One region of the Pseudoalteromonas sp. P1-7a genome, then DNA from elsewhere that is predicted to be linked to it. Evidence: predicted binding sites of a transcription regulator. Region 1 holds the regulator's gene; the other holds the start of a gene.
What was found. The regulator MetJ, encoded in region 1, represses methionine synthesis genes. The targets are predictions, from matches to a motif close to TAGACGTCTAGACGTCTA.
Positions count from the first base shown of each region.

Region 2: the regulator MetJ is predicted to act here: its motif matches at 2,815-2,832, upstream of metK (methionine adenosyltransferase).

Region 1 covers NZ_LKDU01000007.1:70,065-75,044, reverse strand. Annotated here, with positions in the region: gene AN389_RS07025 (malic enzyme-like NAD(P)-binding protein) at 407-1,648, shown strand; gene metJ (met regulon transcriptional regulator MetJ) at 1,710-2,030, opposite strand; gene metB (cystathionine gamma-synthase) at 2,299-3,546, shown strand; gene metL (bifunctional aspartate kinase/homoserine dehydrogenase II) at 3,553-4,980, shown strand, end outside.
Region 2 covers NZ_LKDU01000003.1:115,687-120,666, forward strand. Annotated here, with positions in the region: gene AN389_RS04085 (pyrimidine/purine nucleoside phosphorylase) at 33-347, opposite strand; gene tkt (transketolase) at 638-2,629, opposite strand; gene metK (methionine adenosyltransferase) at 2,934-4,085, shown strand; gene AN389_RS04100 (hypothetical protein) at 4,233-4,775, shown strand; gene AN389_RS04105 (5-formyltetrahydrofolate cyclo-ligase) at 4,795-4,980, shown strand, end outside.

The DNA of each region.
Region 1 (4,980 bases):
CTGTTCTTATTCTGAATATGCATAAAGCTTTGCAGACAAACAGACAATTCTTCTCTATATTTTTTATACGTTAATTTTTAACCAAGTTGCTAAAAGCGCTAATCGTGGCGATATTTGTTTTTAACAGTGATTAACGCGCCATAATGGTGCAGTTTGATAGACTAATATCATGCAAAATACTAAAAATATTGTTTAGGTAAAATGAACCTCAAAAAGCACTTTTTAAATGAATTTTTATTTTTTAATGTTGATAACTTTTAGCGAAGTTGCTGATAAATCACTTAAAATTAACGGATATAGCATATAACAGGATAGACCTGATATTGCTTGGAATTTAAAATTAATAAGAGTATCTTAGCCCCATACTCCCTCTCACTTAACTTAAATTGCAGGATACCATCGCGTTATGTCAGATTTTCGTGAACAAGCATTACATTACCATTCTCACCCCGTTCCAGGCAAAATTAGCATTGAGCTAACAAAACCAGCTGAAACGGTGCAAGATTTAGCATTAGCCTATAGCCCTGGTGTAGCAGAGCCTGTGCGAGAAATTGCAGCAGATCCAGCCAATGCGTATAAATACACCGGTAAAGGTAATATGGTTGCAGTTATCAGTAATGGTACGGCAATTTTAGGTTTAGGTAATTTAGGGCCACTAGCCTCTAAGCCTGTTATGGAAGGTAAGGCGCTCTTATTTAAGCGTTTTGCCGGCCTTGATTCTATTGATATTGAAGTTAAGCATCGCACCACCGAAGATTTTATAAATACAGTGGCCAACATTGCCGACACGTTTGGTGGTATTAACTTAGAAGATATTAAAGCGCCAGAGTGTTTTGAAATTGAAAAAGCGCTTATTGAACGCTGCAGTATTCCGGTTTTTCATGATGACCAACATGGTACCGCTATTGTAACTGCAGCAGGAATGCTTAACGCATTAGAAGTGCAAGGCAAATCAATAGAAGATGCCATTATTGTATGCTTAGGTGCCGGTGCTGCAGCAGTTGCGTGTATGGAGCTGTTAATTAAGTGTGGAGCACTGCGCGAACATATTTATATGCTAGACCGAAAAGGGGTTATTCATACCCGCCGCGATGACTTAAATGAATACAAGCAGCTTTTTGCTAACAATACAGATAAGCGCACGCTGCAAGATGTAATTGCTGATGCAGATGTGTTTGTAGGTGTATCGGGCCCTAATTTGCTAGCACCTGAAGACCTAAAGTTAATGGCCGATAAGCCAGTGGTATTTGCATGTTCAAACCCAGATCCTGAAATTGCACCTGAGCTTGCGCACAGTGCACGTAAAGACTTAATTATGGCCACAGGGCGTTCTGATTTCCCTAACCAGGTTAATAATGTTTTATGTTTCCCGTTTATTTTCCGTGGTGCTTTAGATGTGCGTGCAAGCGCAATTAACGATGAAATGAAAATAGCTGCTGTTGAAGCTATTCGTAGTATTGCTAAAGAGCCAGTGCCTGAGCAAGTATTAAAAGCAGCGGGTGTAGAAAAGCTCGAATTTGGTGCAGATTACATTATTCCTAAGCCGATGGACCCGCGTTTATTACCACGTATAGCCAAGGCGGTTGCGATTGCGGCTGTTGAATCGGGCGTGGCACAAATCGACTTACCTGAAAATTACATGGCATAATATATAGCGCTTAAACAAAAAAACCTCAGCATGCTGAGGTTTTTTTGTTTAAAAAGACGTTTTATTCTTCGTCTAAAATAGGCACTTCTAAACCCATTTCTTGCATTATTTTTTTAACTTCTTCAGGTACTTTTTCTGCGTTGTCTTTACGTAGGTCATCATCATTAGGTAATGGTTGGCCTGTAAAAGCATGCAAAAACGCTTCGCATAGTAACTCGCTATTTGTTGCATGACGCAGGTTGTTTATTTGACGACGTGTACGCTCATCAGTTAATACTTTTAATACATTTAGCGGGATCGAAACGGTGATCTTTTTAACTTGCTCTGATTTTTTCCCGTGTTCTGCGTATGGGTGAATATACTCACCATTCCATTTAGCCATAAGATGTATCGTTGCCTCAGATTATTAATTTCTCACACGGCGTAAAAAGCGTGTAAATATGCGTGAAATTCTATCGTTTTAAAAAAGATAGTCAAATAATAGATAGCAATCTATCTTAATAAGCTGGTTGTAACGGCAAATAAAGATTTATGAGGGCTTTACACGTATATTATTTTTAGCCATCTAGAGCTTTAAAATCTTTGACTTATTATAATGGATAACTTACTCTTTTAGACGTCTAAACATCCAAATTAATCAGGTGACGAATATGAGCGAAAAAAACAAAGCAACCATTGCTGTACGAAATGGGGTTGATGCCGATAAACATCATGGCGCCGTTGTACCGCCAATTTATTTATCGACGACGTATTCGTTTGCCGATTTTGATACTAAGCGCGCATATGACTATGGGCGCAGTGGCAATCCTAATCGCGATATTTTAGCAGAAACGCTAGCAGAGCTTGAAGGTGGCGCGCGGGGCATTATTACTGCTACGGGCATGGCTGCTGTGCATTTAGCCACACAGTTATTAAATAACGATGATACCTTGGTTATCCCTCACGATTGTTATGGCGGCAGCTACCGTTTATTTACGTCGTTAGAAAAGCGCGGCTTGCTTAAACTTAAAGTACTTGATTTAACTAAACCAGAAAGCCTAGAACAAATTTTAACCATCAAACCTAAATTAATTTGGATAGAAACACCCAGTAACCCTGTGCTGCGCCTAACGGATATTAAAGCCGTGACGGATATAGCAAAACAGTGCGGTGCATTAGTGGCTGCCGATAACACCTTTTTATCACCGGCATTACAAAACCCAATTAAGTTTGGCGTAGATATTGTGGTGCACTCAACCACTAAATATATCAACGGCCATTCTGATGTTGTAGGCGGTGCAGTTGTTGCTGCAACACAAGAGCTTGGTGATGAGCTTGCTTGGTGGGCCAATAACATTGGCATTACCGGCGCTCCATTTGATAGCTATTTAACGTTACGTGGTTTACGTACTTTAAATGTGCGCTTAAGGCAGCACCAAGAAAATGCTCTGGCGATTGCTAAATACCTTGAAAGCTCTGAGTATGTTAGCCAAGTTTACTACCCTGGCCTTGAATCGCACCCTCAACATACGCTTGCTAAAGCCCAACAACTTGGCTTTGGTGGCATGGTTAGCTTTGATATTAAGGGGGATGTGGATGATGCTGCGGCGTTTTTAACAAGCCTTAAAGAGTTTAGCTTAGCTGAATCGCTAGGTGGGGTTGAGAGTTTAATTTGTCACCCTGCGACCATGACTCACGCAGGTATGGAGCCAAAAGCGCGTCTAGAAGCGGGAGTGGGCGATACGTTAATTCGTATTTCGGTCGGTATTGAAGATGTAGAAGATCTATTAGCTGATTTTGAGCGTGTTTTTAACTTAGTTAAACCTGGACAAAATAAAAATGTAGGGCGCGTTGGTAAAGCCGCAGGCAATGCCAATGGTGATGTAAAGCAGCAGGCTGCCCATCCAGCTTTGTGGTGATTGAGTATGGTAAATAGTGTACATAAATTTGGTGGTTCGAGCTTAAGTTCGAGCGAGCGCTATCAGAGCGTGGCAAAAATTATTATTGCTCACACACAGCCAGGCGACTGCGTGGTTGTATCTGCTGCGGGTAAAACCACTGATACCTTGGTTTCGCTGTGGCAAAGTTATCAACAACAAGATAAGCAAGCCGTTGCTGATATTTTACTGCAATTGAGTAACCACCAAACAGCATTAATTGAAGCGTTATTAAAAGCCGATGCTAAACACGCAGCTTTAGCTGTGTTAGCGCAAGAGCTAAGTGATGTGGCAGAGCAAGCCAATGAGCAGCAGTTGCAAGAGGCGGCGCTACTGGCGCATGGCGAACTGTGGTCTGCGCGGTTATTGGCGGCCTATTTAACGCAATTAAACATTCAAGCGTGTGCTCATGATGCTAGAGCGCTGTTTAGTGTAACAAGCGGGGAGCTTTTGCATGCGCAAAACAAGCAGCAATGCAGCCAAGTTATTGATGAAAATAAAATTAATGTAGTAACAGGGTTTATCGCAGCAAGTGCTGATGGCGAAACAGTTACGCTTGGGCGTAATGGCAGTGACTACAGCGCCACTTTATTAGCCAATTATTGCGACGCACACAATGTATGTATTTGGACTGATACACCTGGCGTGTTTAGTGCAGATCCCCGTAAAGTTGAAAAGGCGATTAAGTACAACAAGGTGTGCCGTGAACAAGCTAACCTATTAGCTCGGTTGGGTAACCCTGTGTTACATGCAAAAACGCTTTCGCCTTTAAAACATAGTAATATTAAACTGGCTGTGCGTAGCAGTTTTGATGTGCAAACTGCCCCTACCAATATTGTAAAACAAGGCAAAGCTAAGCAAAAACGTTTCATTACTACATTACAAAACGTTGATTTACTACTTGTAGAAGGTATTAACGCGGGTGAAGTGGCGCATGTTAGCCAACTTATTCAACACAGCCTTCATCATTTTATACACAACGGCGATACATACTTAGTTGTGCCCGCGGGAGCAACGCATCAAGTAGTGAGTTATTTTGCTGGGCGAGCAAACATAAGCGAGTCTAATTTAAATGGCTGCGCGGTTGTTGCACCTACGCAAGATGTTTACACCCTAAGTACATTAGCGGCTGAGGTTTTAAATCAGCAAAGTATTCACCCTCGTTTTATTCATCAAGATACAGGCTATACATTGCTGTTAACTGATCAGTTAATAGAAAGCGATGTACTTAGTTTATTGCACGAAAAATTAATTAATAAAGGCCAAGAGATTGCCCTAGTTGTGGCTGGTTTAGGTAATGTAGGCGATGAATTTTTAAGCCAGCTAGAAGCTCAATTTAAGCGTTTGTCGGGCGATTATAGTATTAAGCTAGTTGGGTTAATTCGCTCGCAACATATGCTATTTAATGCCTCGGGT
Region 2 (4,980 bases), on a different contig from region 1:
CTATGGGCTTTCAGACGTCTAGCCTTAAGCGTTTAGTCTGTGTACGAACAGCAATAGTCAGCAAACTCACTTACTTTTACTTTAAAGCTAACATTGGCATCAACGTTAAATGATTCACCCGCGGTAAATGTTTTCCACTCACTCTCGCCTGGTAATAAAATCTCCCACTGGCCACCTAAAAGCTCCATTAATTCTTTTTTACTGGTATCAAATACAAATTCGCCCGGTTGCATAAAACCTAGCGTTTTAGTTGTGCCATCGTTAAATACCACGGTACGGCTTGATACTTTGCCGTCAAAATACACGTTCGCTTTTTTAATTACGCTTACATTTTCAAACTGAGACATCCTCACTCCTGTTGTATTATTTTATTTAATCGGCCACCACCTTGCCTGATAGGCCTTAGCCTTGCAAGGAATGTACATTGAAAGTTACTCATTTGCGGTTTTAAAGCTGCGTTTTTAGATACCAGCCGCTGCGCTTTTTACGTGGCAACTTATAGCAAAAGTTTGAATATGAGCTTCCAAAGTAGGTGTTAGGCTGCTTGCATTTTTAGCAGCACCTCTTCATATTTGATCAAACAAAAAAGCCCGCCCTGATTTACACAGGGCGGGCTTTTAAATATTAAATCAATTGATTAAAACAAGGCGTTTGCTTTATTTACAATGTTTTCTACTGTAAAGCCAAAAAACTCAAACAGCTCATTTGCTGGTGCAGACTCACCAAAGGTCGTCATACCTACTACTGCGCCATTTAGGCCTACGTACTTGTACCAGTAATCAGCAATACCTGCTTCTACTGCTAAGCGGCGTGTAACGGCTGACGGTAGTACGCTTTCTTTGTATTCGGCGCTTTGATCTTCAAACGCATCAGTACACGGCATAGAGACAACACGTACCTTTTTACCTTGGCTGCGTAGTTCTTTTGCTGAGTCTTGCGCTAGTTGTACCTCAGAACCTGTAGCAATAATAATTAGCTCAGGGTTGCCGTCACAGCTAAGGATGTACCCGCCCTTTTTAACATCTGCTAATTGCTGAGCGTCACGCGATTGTTGCTCAAGGCCTTGGCGAGTAAAGATAAGTGATGTAGGGCCATCTTTACGCTCTATAGCTTGTTGCCATGCAATTGCCGACTCAACTTGGTCACACGGGCGCCAGTTGTATAAGTTTGGCGTTAAACGCATGCTAGCAATTTGCTCTACCGGTTGGTGAGTTGGACCGTCTTCACCTAAACCGATTGAATCATGTGTGTATACAAAAATGCTTGGTTGCTTCATTAGTGCAGCCATACGTACAGCGTTACGCGCATATTCCATAAACATTAAGAAAGTAGCACCGTAAGGAATAAAGCCTTTATGAAGGGCAATACCGTTCATAATTGCCGACATACCAAACTCACGTACACCGTAATAAACGTAGTTACCACTTGCATCGTCTGCAGTTAATCCTTTAGAGCCATCCCAAATTGTTAAATTTGAGCCAGCTAAGTCGGCTGAGCCACCCATGAATTCTGGTAAAATTGGGCCAAAGGCGTTTAATGCATTTTGTGATGCTTTACGCGATGCTGGATTTGCAGGGTTTGCTTGTAACTGCTCTATGTACTCTTGTGATTTTTGTGCCCAATCAGCAGGTAAATCGCCAGCTGTACGACGTTTAAATTCTGCTGCTAGCTCTGGGTAAGCATCTGCGTACGCTGCAAACTTTTCGTCCCAGCTTGATTCAAGTTCTTGCCCTTTAGCTTTTCCATCCCACTGTGCGTAAATATCTTCAGGAATTTCGAATGCCTCGCCAGTCCAACCTAAAAATTCGCGAGATGCTGTAATTTCGTCATCACCTAAAGGTGCGCCGTGACAATCGTGGCTACCCGACTTGTTAGGCGAGCCATAACCAATCACTGTTTTACAACAAATAAGCGTAGGTTTATCGGTAACACTTTTAGCTTCAGCTATTGCAGCACTGATTGCGTCGCTATCGTGGCCATCTACGCCACTAATTACGTGCCAGCCATACGCTTTAAAACGTGCTGGTGTATCGTCGCTAAACCAACCTTCTACTTCACCATCGATTGAAATGCCATTGTCATCCCAAAAAGCAACTAACTTGCCTAGGCCTAAGGTGCCCGCAAGTGAACATGCTTCATGAGAAATACCTTCCATTAAACAACCATCACCCATAAATGCATAGGTGTAATGATCAACAATGTCGTGACCCTCACGGTTAAATTGTGCAGCCAATGCTTTTTCAGCAAGTGCCATACCAACCGCGTTTGTGATCCCCTGACCTAATGGGCCCGTAGTGGTTTCGATACCTGGCGCGTAACCGTACTCTGGGTGGCCAGGTGTTTTTGAATGCATTTGACGGAAGTTTTTAATTTCATCAATTGGTAAGTCGTAACCACTTAGGTGCAGCAGAGAATAAATAAGCATTGAACCGTGGCCGTTTGAAAGAATAAATCTGTCACGGTCAGCCCACTCTGGATTAGTTGGATTATGCTTTAGATAATCGCGCCATAATACTTCTGCGATATCGGCCATGCCCATAGGGGCTCCAGGGTGACCAGATTTGGCCTTTTGTACTGCGTCCATTGACAAGACGCGAATAGCATTTGCAAGTTCTTTGCGAGATGGCATGAATTCTCCTACCTTTATGTGTATTTGCGCGGGTACTAATGTGCTCGTTTTTACCCTTAAGTAACTTAAGAGCTGTTATAGCAACCATTCTTACTTAATGTGGGTGCTGTGTGCAATTAAAAACCCCATAAAAATGGGCTATTATGAATATTTTTTAAGACCAAAAAGTGATTACTCATTTTATTTAGACGTCTAGGCGTAAAAACACTATGCAAGCAGTTTCGTTTTAGATAAAATACGCCCCTTAATTTTTTAGCGCTAATACCGACGTTTGTGAAGCGCAATATTTGTGAGCAGAAATACAATGGCAAAACATTTATTTACTTCTGAATCTGTTTCTGAAGGTCATCCGGATAAAATCGCCGATCAAATCTCTGATGCGGTACTTGATGCTATCCTAGAGCAAGACTCTCATGCCCGTGTTGCGTGCGAAACTTACGTAAAAACCGGTATGGTTATGGTTGGTGGTGAAATCACGACTAGCGCATGGGTTGATATTGAAGAAATTACACGTAAAACAGTACGTGAAATTGGCTACACGCATTCAGACATGGGTTTCGATGCAGACTCGTGTGCTATTTTAAACACCATTGGTAAGCAGTCTCCTGATATTAACCAAGGTGTAGACCGTACTAGCCCAGAAGAACAAGGTGCTGGCGACCAAGGCCTAATGTTTGGTTACGCATGTAACGAAACAGAAGTACTGATGCCTGCGCCAATTACTTACTCACACCGTTTAGTACAACGCCAAGCGCAAGTACGTAAAAGCGGCGAGCTTAATTGGTTACGCCCAGATGCAAAATCGCAAGTAACTTTTGCATACGAAAACGGCAAGCCAGTAGGTATTGATGCAGTTGTACTTTCTACTCAGCACGCTGAAGAAATCTCGCAAAATGATTTAGTAGAAGCCGTGATGGAAACCATCATTAAGCCGGTACTTCCTGCCGAGCTTATTACAAGCGCGACTAAATTTTTCATTAACCCAACGGGTCGTTTTGTAATTGGCGGACCTATGGGCGACTGTGGTTTAACAGGTCGTAAAATTATTGTAGATACATACGGCGGTATGGCACGTCACGGTGGTGGTGCTTTCTCTGGTAAAGATCCATCAAAAGTTGACCGTTCAGCAGCATATGCTGCACGCTACGTAGCTAAAAACGTAGTGGCTGCAGGCCTTGCTGATAAGTGTGAGCTGCAAGTATCTTACGCAATTGGTGTTGCAGAGCCTACCTCTATCAGCGTTGAAACCTTTGGTACAAGCAAGCTTGAAGAAGGTCGCTTAATCGAGCTTATTCGCGAGCACTTTGACCTACGCCCTTACGGCTTAATTCAAATGCTTAATTTAGAGCGCCCAATTTACCAACCAACAGCGGCATACGGTCACTTTGGTCGTGACGAATTCCCATGGGAACGTACAGATAAAGCAGACGCACTTCGCGCAGCTGCAGGCCTTTAAGCCAAAACGTATTAATTAAAAACGGCCCTTTTAAGGGCCGTTTTTATATCTAAAATAAAAGTTAATAATGAGTTTTAGCGAGCCCTCGAATTACTTACTGTTTTAGGTATATACTCTTTGCATAATAAAAGCTTAAGGGATAAGTAAATGGCCAATAATTTTCGCGTTATGTTTGTAGGGCTCGCTGAGGGCACTGAGACTAAAACTGCCTGCGTTAATTTAGCAAATAAACTAAAAACGTCTGAAGATAAAGTAACTCAGTTTTTTAACGGCAAGACACTCTTTGCACCAAGCAATAAAGACAAAGCCCTAAAGCAAGCCAAATTACTCGCAAGTTTAGGCATTAAAAGTAAGTTACAAGCCACAGGTGAGCAGCCTCCTCAAAACCCTAGTGCAGCTAGTCAGCGTGATGAACGGATTTTTGATGCCCTCGATTACATAACAAGCAGCCTGATCCGCCTAGAAGAAAAGCTAGAAGAGCTAGAGCAAAGGCTTCCAACCAATGAGCTAAAAAGCCCTGCAGACGAAAGCGATGAGTGGCAAGAAGATGATCTAATGCTTGACGAGCAGCTCGATGAACCTGTTAAAGCGCGTAGCAATATTTTGTTATATTCACTGATTGCCACCGCCGTTTTACTACTGATTGTGCTTGCTGTTTACTTAGCTTTTCCTGATTTAGTGTCTATTTAATCGAAGGTGCGTAATTACAATGAGCAATAAACGTACACACATACGCCAATCTATTCGTCAATTACGCAATAATCTATCAAAAAAACAGCAAGAAAAAGCCGCTGCACAGCTAAAGTTGAATTTTACTCAACAGCTAAATAGCGAGAAAACAGCCTCGAAAAAACAGATAGCCATTTACTTTAGTAACGATGGAGAGTTAGATACA